One region of the Geodermatophilus sp. SYSU D00691 genome, then DNA from elsewhere that is predicted to be linked to it. Evidence: riboswitches for the same ligand, from Rfam matches in the RefSeq annotation. Region 1 holds a riboswitch; the other holds the start of a gene.
What was found. A riboswitch is a leader RNA that binds a small molecule or an ion and turns the genes downstream of it on or off. The one in region 1 is predicted to bind cyclic di-AMP.

Region 1 (7,802 bases):
TGGCCGGCCGGACGCCGAGGAACGGCTCGGTGGCCAGCTGGTAGGGCCGGATGTAGAGGGTCTGGTCGGGGCCGGTGGGCACCCAGTCGCGGTCGGCGTCGACGAGCGCGTCCACGGCGGCGATGAACGCCGACTCGGGCACCGGCGGCATGGCCAGCCGCTTCGCGCCGCGCACGAAGCGGGCGGCGTTGGACCCCGGCCGGAAGGTGGCCACGCTGCCGTCGGGCTGGGCGTAGGCCTTGAGCCCCTCGAAGATCGACTGCGCGTAGTGCAGCGCCGCGGTGCTCGGGTCCATCTGCAGCGGCGCGTACGCGGTGAGCCGGGCGTCGTACCAGCCCTGCCCGGTGCGGTACCGCGCGACGAACATCGAGTCGGTGAAGTGCTTGCCGAACCCGGGGTCGGCCAGCACCTGCGCGAGCTCGGCGGCGGGGCGGCGCGGCACGTCCTCCACGACGACCGGCACGCCCTCGGAGAACACCCGGTCGGTGGTGCGGCTGTCGGCGAGCGTGTCGGTCATGGCTCCTACCTGCACGTGCGGGGGCGAGGCGGGCGCACCGGCCCGCCTCGTCACAGTATCCCGCTCGTCAGGCCGTGCCCGACTTCGGACCCGTGCTCTCGATGACCTCGTAGCTCCACAGGTGGTGGGAGTCGCTGGCCGCGGGGGCGAGGTCGCTGCCGCCGCCGGAGTGGGCGCGCGCGAAGTCCTGGCCGCTCTCCCAGGCCCGGTAGGCCTCCTCGCTGCTCCACCGCGTGTAGACCAGGTACTGGTCGGTGCCCTCCTGCGGGCGCAGCAGCTCGAACCACTCGAAGCCGTCGGTCTCCTCGACGGCCCCGGCCCGGCCGCGGAAGCGCTCCTCGAAGCGCTCCTGCTTGTCCTTGGGCACGGTGATCGCGTTGATCTTGACGATGCTCATGGCCGGTGCCCTTCCCGTCGCGGCTGGTAATCAATCCAGCATGCTCTGGGCGTGGACTCGCAGCGCACCGCACACCTGGGGTTCGCCCGGCTCGACGTCGACCGGGCCGCGCGGACCGGGACGCCGGAGGTGGTCTACGCCGCGGGCAAGACGCCGGAGCAGACCGTCGCCTGCCTGGCCGGTCTGCTCGAGGCCGGCACCCCGCTGGCCTGGGCGACCCGGGTGGACGACGCCACCGCCGCCGCCGTGGCGGCCCGCTGGCCCGACGCCGTCGTCGACACGGAGGCCCGCTGCGTCTTCGTCGGCACCCCGCCGGAGCCGTCCGGCGACGTGCTGGTGCTCACCGCCGGCACCTCCGACGGGCCGGTCGCGGCCGAGGTGGCGGCGACGCTGGCGGCGGCCGGTGTGCGCTGCCGCCGGGTCGACGACGTCGGGGTGGCCGGGGTGCACCGCGTGCTCGAGGTCGCCCCGGACATCGCGGCGGCCGACGTGGTGGTCGTCGTCGCCGGCATGGACGGCGCCCTGCCCAGCGTCGTCGCCGGGCTGACCGACCGGCTGGTCGTCGCGGTGCCCACGTCGGTGGGGTACGGCGCGGCGTTCGAGGGGCTCGCCGCCCTGCTCACCATGCTCACCGCGTGCGCTCCGGGGGTGCTCGTCGTGAACATCGACAACGGCTTCGGGGCGGGCGTGGCCGCTGCCCGCATCGCCCGCCCGCCGAAGGTGTGAGCCGGCTTTCACAGGTTGCGGCTGACCAGTCCGTTCACAGGCGACACGCCGTGGTGTGACCGCCGTCACGGCGACAGTTCACATAACCGCTCGTAGCGTTTTGGCTGCGCTCAGCAAACGGAGAGCGTGACGCGCCGGTCCGCCAAACCCTGTCCACCGGCCCGCGTCATCCGGAACAGCTTCAGGACAGGGGTGGGGGACCCACGTTCGCGGCGCGCGGGGGGCGCGCCTGGGGGTGAAGCCGCGTTGCGCGGCCGGGCACCGATCGCCCGAACCCGACAGCTCACCTCGCCGGCGGTGATCGGAGATCACACATCCCCATGGCAAAGCATCGCGCGCCCCGCTACGTCCGCACCAAGAAGGCCCTCGTCAAGGCCCCCGTCGCCGCCGGAGCCACGGCCGTCGGGCTCGGCATACTCACCACCCCGGCCAACGCCGCCACCACGCACGACTGGACCGGCGTCGCCCAGTGCGAGTCGAGCGGCAACTGGAGCATCAACACCGGCAACGGCTACTACGGCGGCCTGCAGTTCAGCCAGTCGACCTGGGAGGCCTACGGCGGCACGGGCTACGCGCCCCGCGCCGACCTGGCCACCCCGGCCCAGCAGATCGACGTCGCCGAGAAGGTCCTCGTCGGGCAGGGCATCGGCGCCTGGCCGACCTGCGGCAAGCACCTGACCGAGGGCACCACCCCGGCCGCGGCCCAGGCCCCCGCCGCCGCCCCCGAGGCCCAGCCGGCCCCGGCCCCCGCCCCGGCCGCCGAGTCCACCGAGGCCGACGGCCACGGGCAGCACGCCGCCCCGGCCGGCGACTACACCGTCGTCCGCGGCGACACCGTCGCGAAGATCGCCTCCGCCCACGGGCAGGCGTGGCGCGACCTCTACCAGCGCAACGTCGACGTGATCGGCAGCAACCCGAACCTGATCTTCCCGGGTCAGGTGCTGCTGGTCTCGGCGACGGTCGACACCGCCCCGGCCCCCTCGGGCTCGATCGGCGACTCGGCCCCGGTCGAGGCCCCGGCCGCCCCGGCCCCCGCGCCGGCGCCGGCCCCCGCGCCGGCGCCGGCCCCGGCGCCCGCGCCGGCCGCCGTCACCGCGCAGATCACGAACACCGCCGGCGCCACCAAGCCGCAGGCGCAGGCCGCGGCCGACAACGTGGTCACGAACGTCTCCGGGGCCGCCGGCATCACCATCGGCGGCACCCGCGCCAGCGCGGTGGACCCGCACGGCCACCCGTCCGGCCTGGCGCTGGACTACATGGTGATGTCCGACGCCGCCCTCGGCGACGCGATCGCCCAGTACCACGTCGACCACTGGGCCGAGCTGGGCGTGGAGTACATCATCTGGCAGCAGCGGATCATCACCTCGCCGGGCGCCGCGTGGAAGGCGATGGAGGACCGCGGCAGCGCCACGGCCAACCACTTCGACCACGTGCACGTCAACTACGTGGGCTGAGCCCCACCGGCACGCGACAGCGGCCCCTCCCCGGCGACCGGGGAGGGGCCGCTGTCGCGTGTCAGCGGTAGCGGACGGGGTCCGGCAGCAGCTCGTTCATCGAGCCGGAGCGGAAGCCCCGCGGGTCCAGCTCCACCCGCGCGAACCCGCCGACGGCGGCCAGCAGCTCCGGTCGCGCCCGCACGGCCGGCACCAGCGCGGCGTCGACCTCCACCCGTGCGACGTCGGCACCCAGGTCGCGCACCCGCAGGTCGCGCACCGGCAGCCCGGCACCGGTCAGCGCGGCCCGCAGCGACGCCTCGGCCGCCTCCACGCGGGCCAGGCCCTCGGCGCTCACCGGGACGCCGTACGCGATCCGGCTGGCCAGGCACGCCGCGGCCGGCTTGTCGGCCAGCGACAGCCCCCAGCGCCGGGCGGCGGCGCGGACGTCGTCCTTGGTCAGGCCGGCGCGGGCCAGCGGCGCCCACGCCCCGCGCGCGGCGGCCGCGGCGATGCCGGGCCGGAAGCCGGCGACGACGTCGTCGGCGTTGGTGCCGGTGACGACGTCGGCGATGCCCAGCCGGGCCGCCACGGGCGCCAGGACGTCGACGAGCTCGGTCTTGCAGAAGGCGCAGCGGTCGCCGGCGTTGGCCACGTAACCCGGGCGGGACAGCTCGTCGGTGCGCGGCAGCTCGTGCCGGACGCCGAGCCCGGCGGCGAAGGCCTCGGCACCCGCCCGCTCGGCCGCCGGCAGGCTCGGCGAGACCGCGGTCGCCGCGACCACCCGGTCGGCACCGAGCACCCGGACGGCGGCGGCCAGCAGCATGCCGGAGTCCACGCCGCCGGAGAACGCCACCAGCACGCCCGGCAGCGGGCGCAGCAGCCCGGCGAGGGCCGTGAGGCGCTCGTCGAGCTGCTGATCCGGTGAGATGGCGGCGACCACGTGCCCGAGGCTGCCACATCCCACGGGAGACCCATGACCGCGCTCGCGCTGCTCGCCGCCCTCGCGGCGATGCTCTCGAACAGCGCGGCCTCGCTGCTGGAGTCCGACGGCAGCCGGCGGGCGGCCGCCGGTCGGCCGGTGTGGCGCCAGCCGCGCTACCTCGTCGGCCTGGTCCTCGACGCAGCCGGCTGGCTGCTGTCCGTGGTCGCCCTGCGCTTCCTGCCCGTGTTCGCGGTCCAGGCGGTGCTGGCCGGCACCGTGCCGGTCACCGCGGCGGCGGCCTCCCGGGGGCTGCGCGGGTGGTCCCGCGCCCGGCTGCTCGCGCTGGCGGGGGTCGTGCTGGGGATCGCGCTGGTCGCGGCGGCCGCCGCCCCCGGGCGGGCGCCGCGGCGGCCCGCGCCGGCCACGCCGGTGCTGCTGGCCGCGGCCGGGGTCCTCGTGCTCGCCGCCGTCCCACTGCTGCGCTCCGGCCGTCCGCTGGCCCTGGCCGGAGCGGCGGGCGCGGCCTTCGGCGGGGTGTCGCTGGCCGTCCGGGCCGTGCACGTGCGCTCGGCGGGTTGGTCCTCGGTGCTGGAGCTGCTCGCCGAACCGCTCGCCTACGCCGTCGTGGTGTTCGGCGCCACCGGCACGGTGCTGCTGGCCCGCGCGCTGCGCGCCGGCGCCGTCGCGGCGGTGGTCGCCGTCCTGACCGTGACGGAGGTGGTGCTCCCGGGCCTGGTCGGGCTGGCGCTCCTCGGCGACCGGGTGCGGCCCGGGTGGGCGCCGGCCCTGGTGGCGGGGTGGCTGCTCACGGTCGCCGCGGTCGTCGTGCTGGCCCGGACGCCGGCGGGCGGGCGGGTCGGGACGCGCTAGCCGGGCGGGAAGCCGACGGCGACGCGGGCCGAGCGGCCGGCGTCCTCGACGAGGGCGACCAGCCGGCCGTCGGGGTCGACGGCGGCGTGCAGCCCGGGCGCCCCGGTGGCGGGGATGCGCTGCCCGAACACCAGCGCCTTCGCCTCCTCGGCGCCGACCGGCCGGGCGGGGAAGACGGTCGTCGCGGCCCGGGTCAGCGGGAGGTACCCCGCTCCCCCGCCGGCGACCAGCGCCGCGGCGGCGTCCTCCACCGGAGCGGCCTCGGCCACGGTGTACGGCCCCGACGCGGTGCGGCGCAGCGCCCTGAGGTGCCCGCCCACGCCGAGCGCCGCCCCGGCGTCGCGGGCGATCGCCCGGACGTAGGTGCCGGCCGAGCAGGTGACGGTCACGTCGACGTCGACCAGGTCGGGCCCGGGCCGGGTCACCCGGTGGACGACGAGGGCGTGCACGGTCACCGCCCGGGGGGCCAGCTCGACCTCCTCGCCGGCGCGCACGCGGTCGTAGGAGCGCCGGCCGGCGACCTTGACCGCGCTCACCGACGACGGCACCTGCTGGAGCGGGCCGGTCTGGGTCGCCAGCGCCGTCCGCACGTCGTCGTCGGTGAGGTGCCCCGCCGGCGTGCTGGTGAGCACCTCGCCCTCGCGGTCGTCGGTGACGGTGGCCTGGCCGAGGCGGATCGTCGCGTCGTAGGTCTTGTCGTGGCCGCCGACGTACCCGAGCAGCCGGGTGGCGGCGCCGACCCCGAGGATGAGCAGCCCGGTGGCCATCGGGTCCAGCGTGCCGGCGTGCCCGACCTTGCGCACCGACAGCGCCCGGCGGGCCCGGGCGACGACGTCGTGCGAGGTCATGCCGCCGGGCTTGTCGACCAGCAGCAGACCGGGCGGGACGTCGGCGTCGGGCCGTCTCGGGCTCATGCGACCACCCCAGCAGACAGCCACCGCCGGCCGGCCACCCGGGCCAGGACGGCGACCAGCCGCAGGGCGATGAACAGGTCCAGCCCGGTCCAGACCCCGGCCAGCCCCCAGCCCAGCGGGTGCGAGAGCAGCGAGAGCGGCAGGAACCCGACCAGCGCCGCACCGATCGTGGTGGTGCGCAGGTAGCCCACGTCGCCGGCGCCCATCAGCACCCCGTCGAGCGCGAACACGACACCGGCCAGCGGCTGCATCAGCGCCAGGAACCACCAGACCAGCGCGGCCTGCTCGAGGACGGCGGGGTCGGAGGTGAACAGCGGCGGGAGGACGTCGCGGAGCGCGAGCAGGACGACCGCGACCAGCGCGCCGGTGCCCAGGCCCCAGAGCGTGACCCTTCGGGCGGTCGCCCGCGCCTCGTCGGGCCGGCCGGCGCCCAGCGCGGAGCCGACCAGCGTCTGCGCCGCGATGGCGTAGGCGTCGAGCACCAGGGCCAGGAAGAAGAACAGCTGCAGCGCGATCTGGTGCGCGCCGAGCGGGGCGGCGCCCTCCCGTGCCACGACGCCGGCGGCGACGAGGAACGACACCTGCAGCACCGCCGCCCGCAGCAGCAGGTCGCGGCCGATGCCGAGCTGGGCGCGGATCGCCGCCGGCCGGGGGCGCAGCGGCAGCCCCTCGCGCCGCAGGGCACGGAGGAACAGCGCGGCCGAGACCGCCTGGCCCGCGACGTTGGCCAGCGCCGAGCCGGGCAGGCCCAGCCCGACCGGGTGGACCAGCAGCGGGCACAGCACGAGGCTGACGGCGCTGCCGGCCAGCACGTAGCGCACGGGCCTGCGCAGCTCCTGCACACCGCGCAGCCAACCGTTGCCGGCCAGCGAGAGCAGCAGCAGCGGGGCGCCGAGGGAGGCGATCCGCAACCAGGTCTCCCCCGCCTCGGCCACCGGTCCGGCGCCGCCGGCCAGCAGCCGGGACAGCGGCCCGGCCAGCAGCTGGAACAGCAGCAGGACCGCGGCGCCCAGGGCGAGCGCCAGCCAGGTGGCCTGCACGCCCTCGGCCACGGCGCCGGCGCGGTCGCCGGCCCCGGCCCGGCGGGCGGCGCGCGCCGTCGTCCCGTAGGCGAGGAAGTTCAGCAGCGCGGTGGCCCACGCCAGCAGCCCGCCGCCGACGGCCAGGCCGCCGAGCGCCACGGTGCCGAGGTGGCCGACGACGGCGGTGTCGACCAGCAGGTACAGCGGCTCGGCCGCGAGGACGACGAGCGCGGGAACGGCGAGCGCGAGGACGCCCCGCTGCGGCGGGGCGGTCACTCGGGGGCGAGTTCGGCCCTCAGCGCGGCGATCGTCGCCTCGCGGTCGAGCCAGCTCGTGTAGCCGGCGGCGGCGCGGTGCCCGCCCCCGCCGAGCGCCATCGCGACGCGGGCGACGTCGGTGGCCCCGCGGGAGCGCAGCGAGACCGACCACGAGCCGTCGTCCTGGCCCTTGAGCACGCAGGCGACGTCGGCCTCCTCGGTGGACCGGACGACGTCGACGAGCGCCTCGAGCTGCTCGCCGGGCAGGCCGTGCTCGGCCGCCTCGGCGGTGCTCGACCAGGTCCAGACCAGGCCGGCGCCCACCGCGGGCTCCAGCACGGCCCGGCCGGTGACGGCGGAGAGCAGCCGGAGCCAGCCGAACGGTGCCGTGTCGAACAGCCGGCGGCTGATCGCCGCGTGGTCGATGCCGGTGGACAGCAGCCGGGCGGCGAGCTCGTGGGTCTCCGGGCGGGTGCTGCCGAAGCGGAAGGACCCGGTGTCGGCGGCCAGCCCCGCGTAGAGGCAGGTGGCGATGGTGCGGTCGACGAGCACCCCGAGGCCGTCGAGCACCTCGGCCACCAGGGTCACCGTGGCCGGCGCCGCCGGGTCAATCAGCGACACGTCGCCGAAGCCGGGGTTGCTCGCGTGGTGGTCGATGACGACCGCCGTGCCCGCCGATCCCAGCAGCCCGGCCAGCTCCCCCAGCCGGCCGGGCGAGGCGGCGTCGAGGCTGACGAAGAC
Region 2 (7,802 bases), on a different contig from region 1:
CCGACTCGTGGAAGGTCACCACCCGCCCGGAGAGCGAGACGGAGAGGTCGGACGCCAGCCGGTGCAGCCGCCGGGTGTCCTCCACCGCCAGCACGTCGGCCGACGCCATCGCCTCCCGCAGCCGGGGCCCGACGTCGCCGGGCTGGCCCAGCGGCGCGCCGCCAAGCACCAGCCGTCCAGTCACGCCCGCAGCCTGTCACGACGGCGCCGACCCGGCCGCCACATACCCTGGCCCCCATGGCCGTGCCGGTGGACGAAGCCGCGCCGGCGGCACCCCCCGACGAGCCGCCCGCCGTCGCGGCGCCCGCGCGCGCCCGCCGCTGGCCGCCGCCACGGCCCCGGCGCGACGGCCACCCGCCGCTGCCCACCGACCGGCGCCTGGCGTGGGCGCTGGCTCTCGGGCTGGGCCTGGTCAGCTTCGTCGTCCGCCTGTGGGACATCAGCTACCCCGCCGACGAGCTGTTCGACGAGGCCTACTACCCGCCCGAGGCCCGCGAGATCCTGATCTGGGGCTTCGAGTACAACCGCGGCTACACGTTCATCGTCCACCCGCCGCTGGGCAAGTGGCTGATCGCCGGCGGGGAGTGGCTGTTCGGCTACAACTCCTTCGGCTGGCGGTTCCCGTCGGCGGTGGCCGGCTCGATCGCCGTCGTCGTCCTGGTCCGGCTGGCCCGCCGGCTGACCGGGTCCACCCTGCTGGGCTTCCTGGCCGGGCTGCTGCTGGCCCTCGACGGCTTCTCGTTCGTCATCTCCCGCACCGGCCTGCTCGACGTCTTCCTCCAGGTGTTCGTGGTGGCCGCCGTCGCGTGCCTCGTCGTCGACCGCGACAAGGTGCGGGAGCGCATCCGCGCCGCCGGGCCGCTGACCACCGGCTTCCGCCTGGGGCCGCGCGGCTGGCGGATCGCGGCCGGGTTCCTGTTCGGCTGCGCCTGCGCGGTCAAGTGGAGCGGGATCTGGTTCCTGGCCTTCTTCGCCGTCCTGTCGCTGTTCTGGGAGCGCGGCGCGTGGCGCGGCGCCGGCGTCGGCAGCCCGACACGGACGACGCTGCGCCGCGGCCTGCCCGGGGCGCTGTGGGCGCTGGCCGTCGTCCCGGTGGCGACCTACATCGCGAGCTTCACCGGCTGGTTCCTCGGCGAGACCAGCCAGGGCCGGCACTGGGCCGACCAGCACCCGGAGACGTCGTTCCCGTTCATCCCGGGCCCGCTGCGCTCGCTGTGGCACATGCACACCGAGTGGTGGACGTTCCACAACAACCTCTCCAGCCCGCACCCGTGGGAGTCGGGACCGTGGTCGTGGCTGGTGGACGGCCGGCCGATCCTGCTGTGGAACCCGCAGGGCCTGACCGACGAGTCCGGCGGGCAGGTCGTCCGCTACATCCTCATGGTCGGGACGCCGACCCTCTGGTTCGCGTTCGCGCCCGCGCTGCTGTGGCTGGTCTGGCGGATCGTCGCCCGCCGCGACCCCGCCGCGCTCACCGTGGGCGTGGCGATCGCCGCCGGGTGGCTCACCTGGTTCCTCAACCCCGAGCGGACCATGTTCATCTTCTACATGGCCCCGGTCGTGCCGTTCTTCGTGCTGGCGGTCACCCTCGCCCTGCAGGACGTGCTCGGCGCCCGGCACCCCGAGCCATGGCGGCGCCAGCTCGGGCTGGGCGCGGTCTGCCTGTACGTCGCCGTGGTCGCGGCGACCTTCGTCTTCTTCTACCCCGTGCTCACCGGCCAGCCGCTGCCGCACGCGGAGTGGCTGCAGCGGATGTGGTTCCCGTCATGGTTCTGAGGAGTGGCCGCACCAGATAGTTGGGCGTTCCAACGCCCGCGAGGTGGCCGACGAGTTCGGCGGCGCCCCGGGCGCCCTCGACGAGGAACGCCACGCCGTGCGGCCCTGAGCGACCCTCGCCTACGGTGACCCCGGCAGGCGCAGACGGCGGGAGGACGGCGATGACCTCGACCGACGAGCGGCCCCGGGTGCTCACCGAGGTCGACGGCCACGTCTGGCGGATCACGCTGGACCGCCCGGAGGCCGGCAACGCCCTCGACCCGGCGCTGGCCCACCAGCTGGCCGCCGCCCTGCGCGACCGGCCGGCGCAGACCCGGGTGGTGCTGCTGCTCGCCAACGGGCCGCGCTTCTGCGTCGGCGGCGACATCGGCTACTTCGTCGCCGCCGACGACCCCGGGGCGCAGGTCGGGCAGCTGGCGCACGACTGGCACGAGGTGATCCGGCTGCTGCTGCACTGCCCGGTGCCGGTGCTCGCCGGGGCCCAGGGCGCGGTCGCCGGCGCCGCGGTGGGGCTGATCGGCGCCTGCGACATCGTGGTCTGCGGCCGCTCGGCGAAGATCCGCCCCGCCTACCTCGGGATCGGGTTCTCCCCCGACGGCGGGTCGTCCTGGGCCCTGACCCGCGCGCTCGGCGCGCCGCGGGCGCTGGACCTGCTGCTCACCGACAGCGCGCTCAGCGCCGCCGAGGCGCACACCTTCGGCCTGGTCAGCCGCCTGGTCGAGGACGCGGACCTGCACAGCGAGGCGATCGCGCTGGCGCACCGCGTGGCCGCCGGACCGGTGCGGGCGATGGTCCGCACCCGCGCCCTGGTCCGGCGGGCCGCCGTCCGCACCCTCGACGAGCAGCTGGACGACGAGGCCCGCCTCATCGCCGAGTCCGCCGCCGACCCCGAAGGGCGGGAGGGCGTGCGTGCCTTCCTCGAGAAGCGGAAGCCCGACTTCCCCGGCGCGGTCTAGCGCCCCTCAGCAGCCGCCGATCGAGATCCCCCGCGCCGTCAGCCACGGCACCGGGTTCACGCGGTTGGCGTAGAGGCCGCCCATGTGCACCTCGAAGTGCAGGTGCGGGCCGGTGGACTGGCCCTTGTTGCCGACCTCGGCGATCTGCTGCCCGGCCGACACCACCTGGCCGGCGCTGACGAAGAACCGGTTGACGTGCCCGTAGAGCGTGATCGACCCGTCGCCGTGCTGCACGTAGACCGCCTGGCCGAAGCCGTTGGCGGCGCCGGCGTGCAGCACCGTCCCGCCCTCGGGCGCGTAGACCGGCGTGCCGATCGGCGCGGCGATGTCGACGCCCTGGTGCATCGTCCCCCAGCGCGGCCCGTAGCAGGAGGTCACGCGGCCGACCGTCGGGGGGACGGCGCCGCCGCCGGCCGCCGCGGCGGCGACCGTCTGCGCGGCGGCCTGGGCCGCGGCCTGCTCGGCCGCCTCCCGCTCGGCGAGGTCGGCGTCCGGGTCGCTGGAGCCGGTGGCGGCCAGCAGCGCGATCTGCGCCTCGCGGAGGGCGGCCTCGTGCGCGGCCTTCTCGGCCACGGCGGCGTCGTAGGACTGCTGGGCGGCGGTCAGCCGGGCGGCCGCGGCCTGCTCGGCGCTGGCGGCCTCGCGGGCAAGGGCGTCGCGCTGGGCCACCGCCTCCCGGGCGACCTGGTCGGCCTGCTGCTGCCGGGCCTCCACGACCTCGTGCTCGGCGAGGGTCTCGGCCCGTTCGTCGCTGAGCAGGTCGAGGGTGAGGGCGCGCTGCAGCACCCCCTCGGGCCCCCCCTCGCCGAGGAAGACCATGGCCGAGCCCATGGGGTGCTCACCCATGTAGCTGCGCCGGCCGAGGTCGGCGACGTCCTCGCGGGTCTCGGTGACCGCGGCGGTGGCCGCGGCGAGCTCGGCGGCGGCCGTCTCGGCCGCGGTCTGCGCCTCGGTGAGCGCCGCCTGGGCCTGGATGCTGGCGTCGGAGGCGGCCTCGGCCTCGACGGTGAGCCGCTGCAGCTCCGTCTCGGCGGTCGCCACGAGCGCCGTCAGGCGGGCCACCTCGGCGGCGGCGACGCGGGCGTCGTCCGCCGGTGCCGCCTGGGCGTGGCCGCCCGACAGCAGGACGGCGAGGCTCACGGCGACGGCCACGATCCCGGACTCGGGGGTCCGGGAACGGCGCTTGTTCGTGTTCTGGGCAGGGCTGTGCGGGCGGTGCAGGGTCGCCAAGACCGGCGGGCTCCTTCTTCCTCGCCGCCTACCGGGTTAGCTGACGGGTTCGGGCGGGAAGACGCCCTACCTGCGCACCCCCGTGCGCGCAGGATTCACCCCAGGGGAACCATGGGTCCCCGGTCCGACCCGAGGGTCGGTTCGGCGGGGCCGGCCAGTGCCCAGCGGGTTGCTGGGACGTGGTGCAGCCGGACCGCCGGGAACGGTACCCCAGATCACGGCGCGATCACGAACCGAGAGCTCACGCCCCATGAGCCACACCGGGAACCGCCCGGACGACGACGCCGCCGGGGCGGGTGCCCCGACGACGTGGGCGGAAGGGTGGGAGCAACGGTATGCAGTTCGAAGCATGCGACCCTGCTGAAGCGCCTTGCCAAATGCTCTGCCAGCGCTCCTCCGCGCCAACCCTCGCGCACGTCCGAGCCGTCGACCGCCACGGCAGTGGCGCTCTGTCCCGCCTCCAGAACGCCCGCCGCTCCTGCTGCAACTCCACACCACGCACCACGCCCGACCCCCAGCTCAGCAGGGCGTTGCGTTCACCCCTTGAGCCCCGGGTGGTCAAGCAAGCGGGGGTGGGACGGTCTGCCCCACCCCCGCCACCATCACACGATGGCCTGCGACCCGCGGAACGTCGGCTGGTAAGCCGCGTTGCTGCTGCCACGGGCCGTGCCTTGCACCGCTGATTCCGTCATGGCGAACGTCAGCAGGGCATGCGCAATGGCGTCCGTCATCTCATCCAGCGCGATGAGATTGATGTTGTCGAGGTCGTCGCAGGCCGCGTGGTAGCAGGGGTCAAAGGCGATACCGGCGGTGCCGCCCCACTTGGCCGCCTGTTCAGCGGTCTTGATGTCCTCGGCGCCGGTGAACAGGCCGCCAGCCGGGATACCGGCCGCCACGAAGGCGTCATAGTCCGAGCGCCCATCGAAGGCCGTCGGCTCGACTTCACGACCGATGGACGCGAAGTAGTCGAGGAAGACGTCCTCCACCACGCCGGATCCCGTCGAGCCAGTCGATGCCGTGTCCGAGGCGTCGCCGTCGTAGACGAACCAGCCCGGGTTCGGCGAGCCGACCATGTCGAAGTTCAGCATGACGGCGATGTCCTTCAGCTCGCGCTTGGTGAGCTGGCTGACGTAGTAGGCCGAGCCGACCAGGCCGGCTTCCTCGGCGCCGAACCAGATGAAGCGCACCTGGTTGACCGGCTCGATACCCAGCTCGGCCATCTGCAGGGCGACCTCGAGCTGGGCCGCCGAGCCGGTGCCGTTGTCGTTGATGCCGGGCCCCTCGATGACGGAGTCGAGGTGGGCGCCGGACACAACCACCCGGTCGGTGCGGCCGGTCGTCGTCTCAGCGATGACGTTCTCGGACGTGCGGACCTCCGACACGGTGCTGGTGCTGACCGTCAAGGTCACCTGACGGCCGGCGGCGGCCTCCGCCTCGATGTACTCCACCAGGGCGGCACCGGCCTCGGCGCTCATCTCGATCACCGGGACGTCCTGCGGGAACGAGGCTTGACCGAAGTCGACGCCAAGTCGCTCGTCGCTGTTGCCCTCGTTGAAGATGATGACGGCCTGGGCCCCCGCCTCGACCGCGTTGGCGATCTTCTCGTAGAAGAAGCAGGTGCCGCGCTGGATCAGCGCGATGTCGCCGGTGAAGTCGACGAAGTCGGCATCCGTACAGCCGGCGCTTGACGTGCTGTCGGGCTGGCCGACTGGCAAGGGGACGATGTTGCCCTCGACGCCCTGCACCACACCCGTCACCGTGCCGCTGCCGGAGTAGTCCATGGTCGAGATGTCCACGCCGTTCTCGTACGTGAACGGAAAGCCTGGCGACGTGCTGGTGACAGTCGGGGCGGCCAGTTCCTCGAAGAAGTTGTACTCGAACGGCTGGCGGCTCACCTCGTACCCGGCCGCCCCAAGCAGGCCGGCGACGTAGTCCGCCGAGAGCTCGTAGCCCAAGGTGCTGGCCTCGCGTGTGCCGTCGCTGAGATCGGCGAACTCTTGGAACTCGGCCAGGTGCCCCAGCACGGCTTCGACCGTGACTGCGTCCCGCAGGTCGCTGGTGTCGGTCACGGGGGCCGCATACGCCCCGGTGGCCGGCGCACAGACAAGGGTCCCGGCCATCAGCGCGGCAACGGCCCAGCGTCGCTTCACCATGCATGCCTCCATGCACCATGCCGACCCGCCTGGCGCAGGGCCAGCAGATTCCGGGGAGCCTATCCCCGATTCCGGCAGCCCAACGGGGCGAGCAGCGGGCCAACTTCGGCATCACGCAGTCGCTGGTGCGGTTGGGTGAACTAGGCCCTGTTTGATACGTCGCGGAGATGGATGTTGATGTTGGTGATCTCCACAGTGGCGTCGTAGCGGACGGCGAGCTTGTCCTACCGGGTGGCGAAGGCGCGGCTCTGCTCGTGCCGGTTGATGCCGCACTCCACGGCGTGCCGCTGCTTGCCGCGCTCTCGGGCGAGCGTCGGCGGCCGGGCCGCCGGCTGAGCCCTTCGCCCGGTGATGGGCCGACTGGTCCGTCTTGTTCGGGATCGTCGCCGGCACGCCGCGTCGACGCGGTTGGGCGCGGTTGACGCGACTGGAGTAGGCCCGATCGGCCAGCACGCGGTCCGGCCGGCTCCGGGGGCCGTCCGGGCCCGGAGCGTCGCGGCACCCGGATGCGGTCGAGCACCACGGGCAACTGCGGACCGTCGGCGCCTGCCCGGCGGTGAGCACCGTGGCCAGCGGCCTGCGGCCGGCCTCGACGGCCAGGTGCACCTCGGTCGTCAGGCCGCCCCGGGACCGGCCGAGCGCATGATCGGCCGGCTCCCCGACCGGCGGCTGGACCTGCTGCTCGGGGTGGGCGGCGGGCGCCGGCGGCGTGCTGATGGGCTCGGTTGACGGTGGAGTCCACCGCCACCACCCAGTCGATCAACCCGACCTCGTCGGCCAGAGCCTGCAGCGCGATCTCGATCGCTGCCCAGCGACCGGCCGGCTGCCAGGCCCGGAACAGGCCGTAGACGCACTGCCGGGTGCCGTAGCGCTCGGGCACGTCCCGCCACGGGCAGCGGGTGCGGGTGCGGAACCGGATGCCGTCGCTCAGCTGTCACAGCGTCCAGCGACGGGGGCGGCCCGTCCGCGGCCTGACCGGAAGCAGCGCCGCCAGGATCAGCCACAGCTCGCCGGTCAGGTCGTGGCGGGCACCGGCCGGTAGGGCCCCGTCCACGAGGTCTCCGTGGTGAGGGTCTCCCTGGTCGTCGACCCCTCTACCGGAGACACGCTCGATCGGCGCGCCGAGCGACTTTCTCAAACAGGGCCTAGACGGCCTGCAGGACGTCGTCGAGCAGGAACAACGACGCCGCCGGGGCGGGTGCCCCGACGGCGTCGGTGGAAGGGTGGAGCTGAGGGGATTTGAACCCCTGACCCCCTCGATGCGAACGAGGTGCGCTACCGGACTGCGCCACAGCCCCTCGGACGGAAAGACTACCTTCCGCCGGCGGCCCTCCTGCAGGGGCCCGCCGCGAGCTCGCGAGCGGTGGGGGGCAGGAGGGCCCTTTCTCAGCCGTTGACGACCCGGGCCGGGCGGTACTCGTCGATGTCGGCGAAGCCGATGTCGTCGTCGTCCAGGCCCACGACGGCGCTGTTCTGCCAGCCGGCCGGGGCCGCGGTGCGGGCGGCCACGACCCGACCGGGCCGCAGCGGGTGCACCGGGGCCAGGGGGAGGCTGGGGTGCGGCAGCGACGGCAGCGCCTCCTGCACGCCGGTGGGCTGCTCGGCCACGGCCGGCACCGGCGCCGGCCGGCGCTCGCTCGCCCGCGGAGCGGTTGAGGAGAGGAACGCCTCCCGGGCGGCCTGCCGC

Region 2: linked by a shared signal. The riboswitch ahead of ACI797_RS03290 (M23 family metallopeptidase) and the one ahead of ACI797_RS12760 (LysM peptidoglycan-binding domain-containing protein) in region 1 are both predicted to bind cyclic di-AMP.

Annotation. Positions count from the first base shown of each region.
Region 1 covers NZ_JBJGYZ010000015.1:7,466-15,267, forward strand. The annotation lists gene ACI797_RS12745 (branched-chain amino acid aminotransferase) at 1-517, opposite strand, end outside; gene ACI797_RS12750 (antibiotic biosynthesis monooxygenase family protein) at 585-914, opposite strand; gene larB (nickel pincer cofactor biosynthesis protein LarB) at 966-1,640, shown strand; cyclic di-AMP (ydaO/yuaA leader) riboswitch at 1,808-1,952, shown strand; gene ACI797_RS12760 (LysM peptidoglycan-binding domain-containing protein) at 1,961-3,094, shown strand; gene larE (ATP-dependent sacrificial sulfur transferase LarE) at 3,156-4,016, opposite strand; gene ACI797_RS12770 (hypothetical protein) at 4,050-4,868, shown strand; gene truB (tRNA pseudouridine(55) synthase TruB) at 4,865-5,782, opposite strand; gene ACI797_RS12780 (MATE family efflux transporter) at 5,779-7,080, opposite strand; gene ACI797_RS12785 (DHH family phosphoesterase) at 7,077-7,802, opposite strand, start outside.
Region 2 covers NZ_JBJGYZ010000003.1:119,662-127,463, reverse strand. The annotation lists gene rsmI (16S rRNA (cytidine(1402)-2'-O)-methyltransferase) at 1-184, opposite strand, end outside; gene ACI797_RS03300 (dolichyl-phosphate-mannose--protein mannosyltransferase) at 238-1,776, shown strand; gene ACI797_RS03295 (enoyl-CoA hydratase/isomerase family protein) at 1,938-2,732, shown strand; gene ACI797_RS03290 (M23 family metallopeptidase) at 2,739-3,962, opposite strand; cyclic di-AMP (ydaO/yuaA leader) riboswitch at 3,974-4,119, opposite strand; gene ACI797_RS03285 (M28 family metallopeptidase) at 4,565-6,115, opposite strand; partial or broken gene ACI797_RS03280 (IS5 family transposase) at 6,256-7,169, opposite strand; tRNA gene ACI797_RS03275 (tRNA-Ala) at 7,340-7,413, opposite strand; gene ACI797_RS03270 (hypothetical protein) at 7,502-7,802, opposite strand, start outside.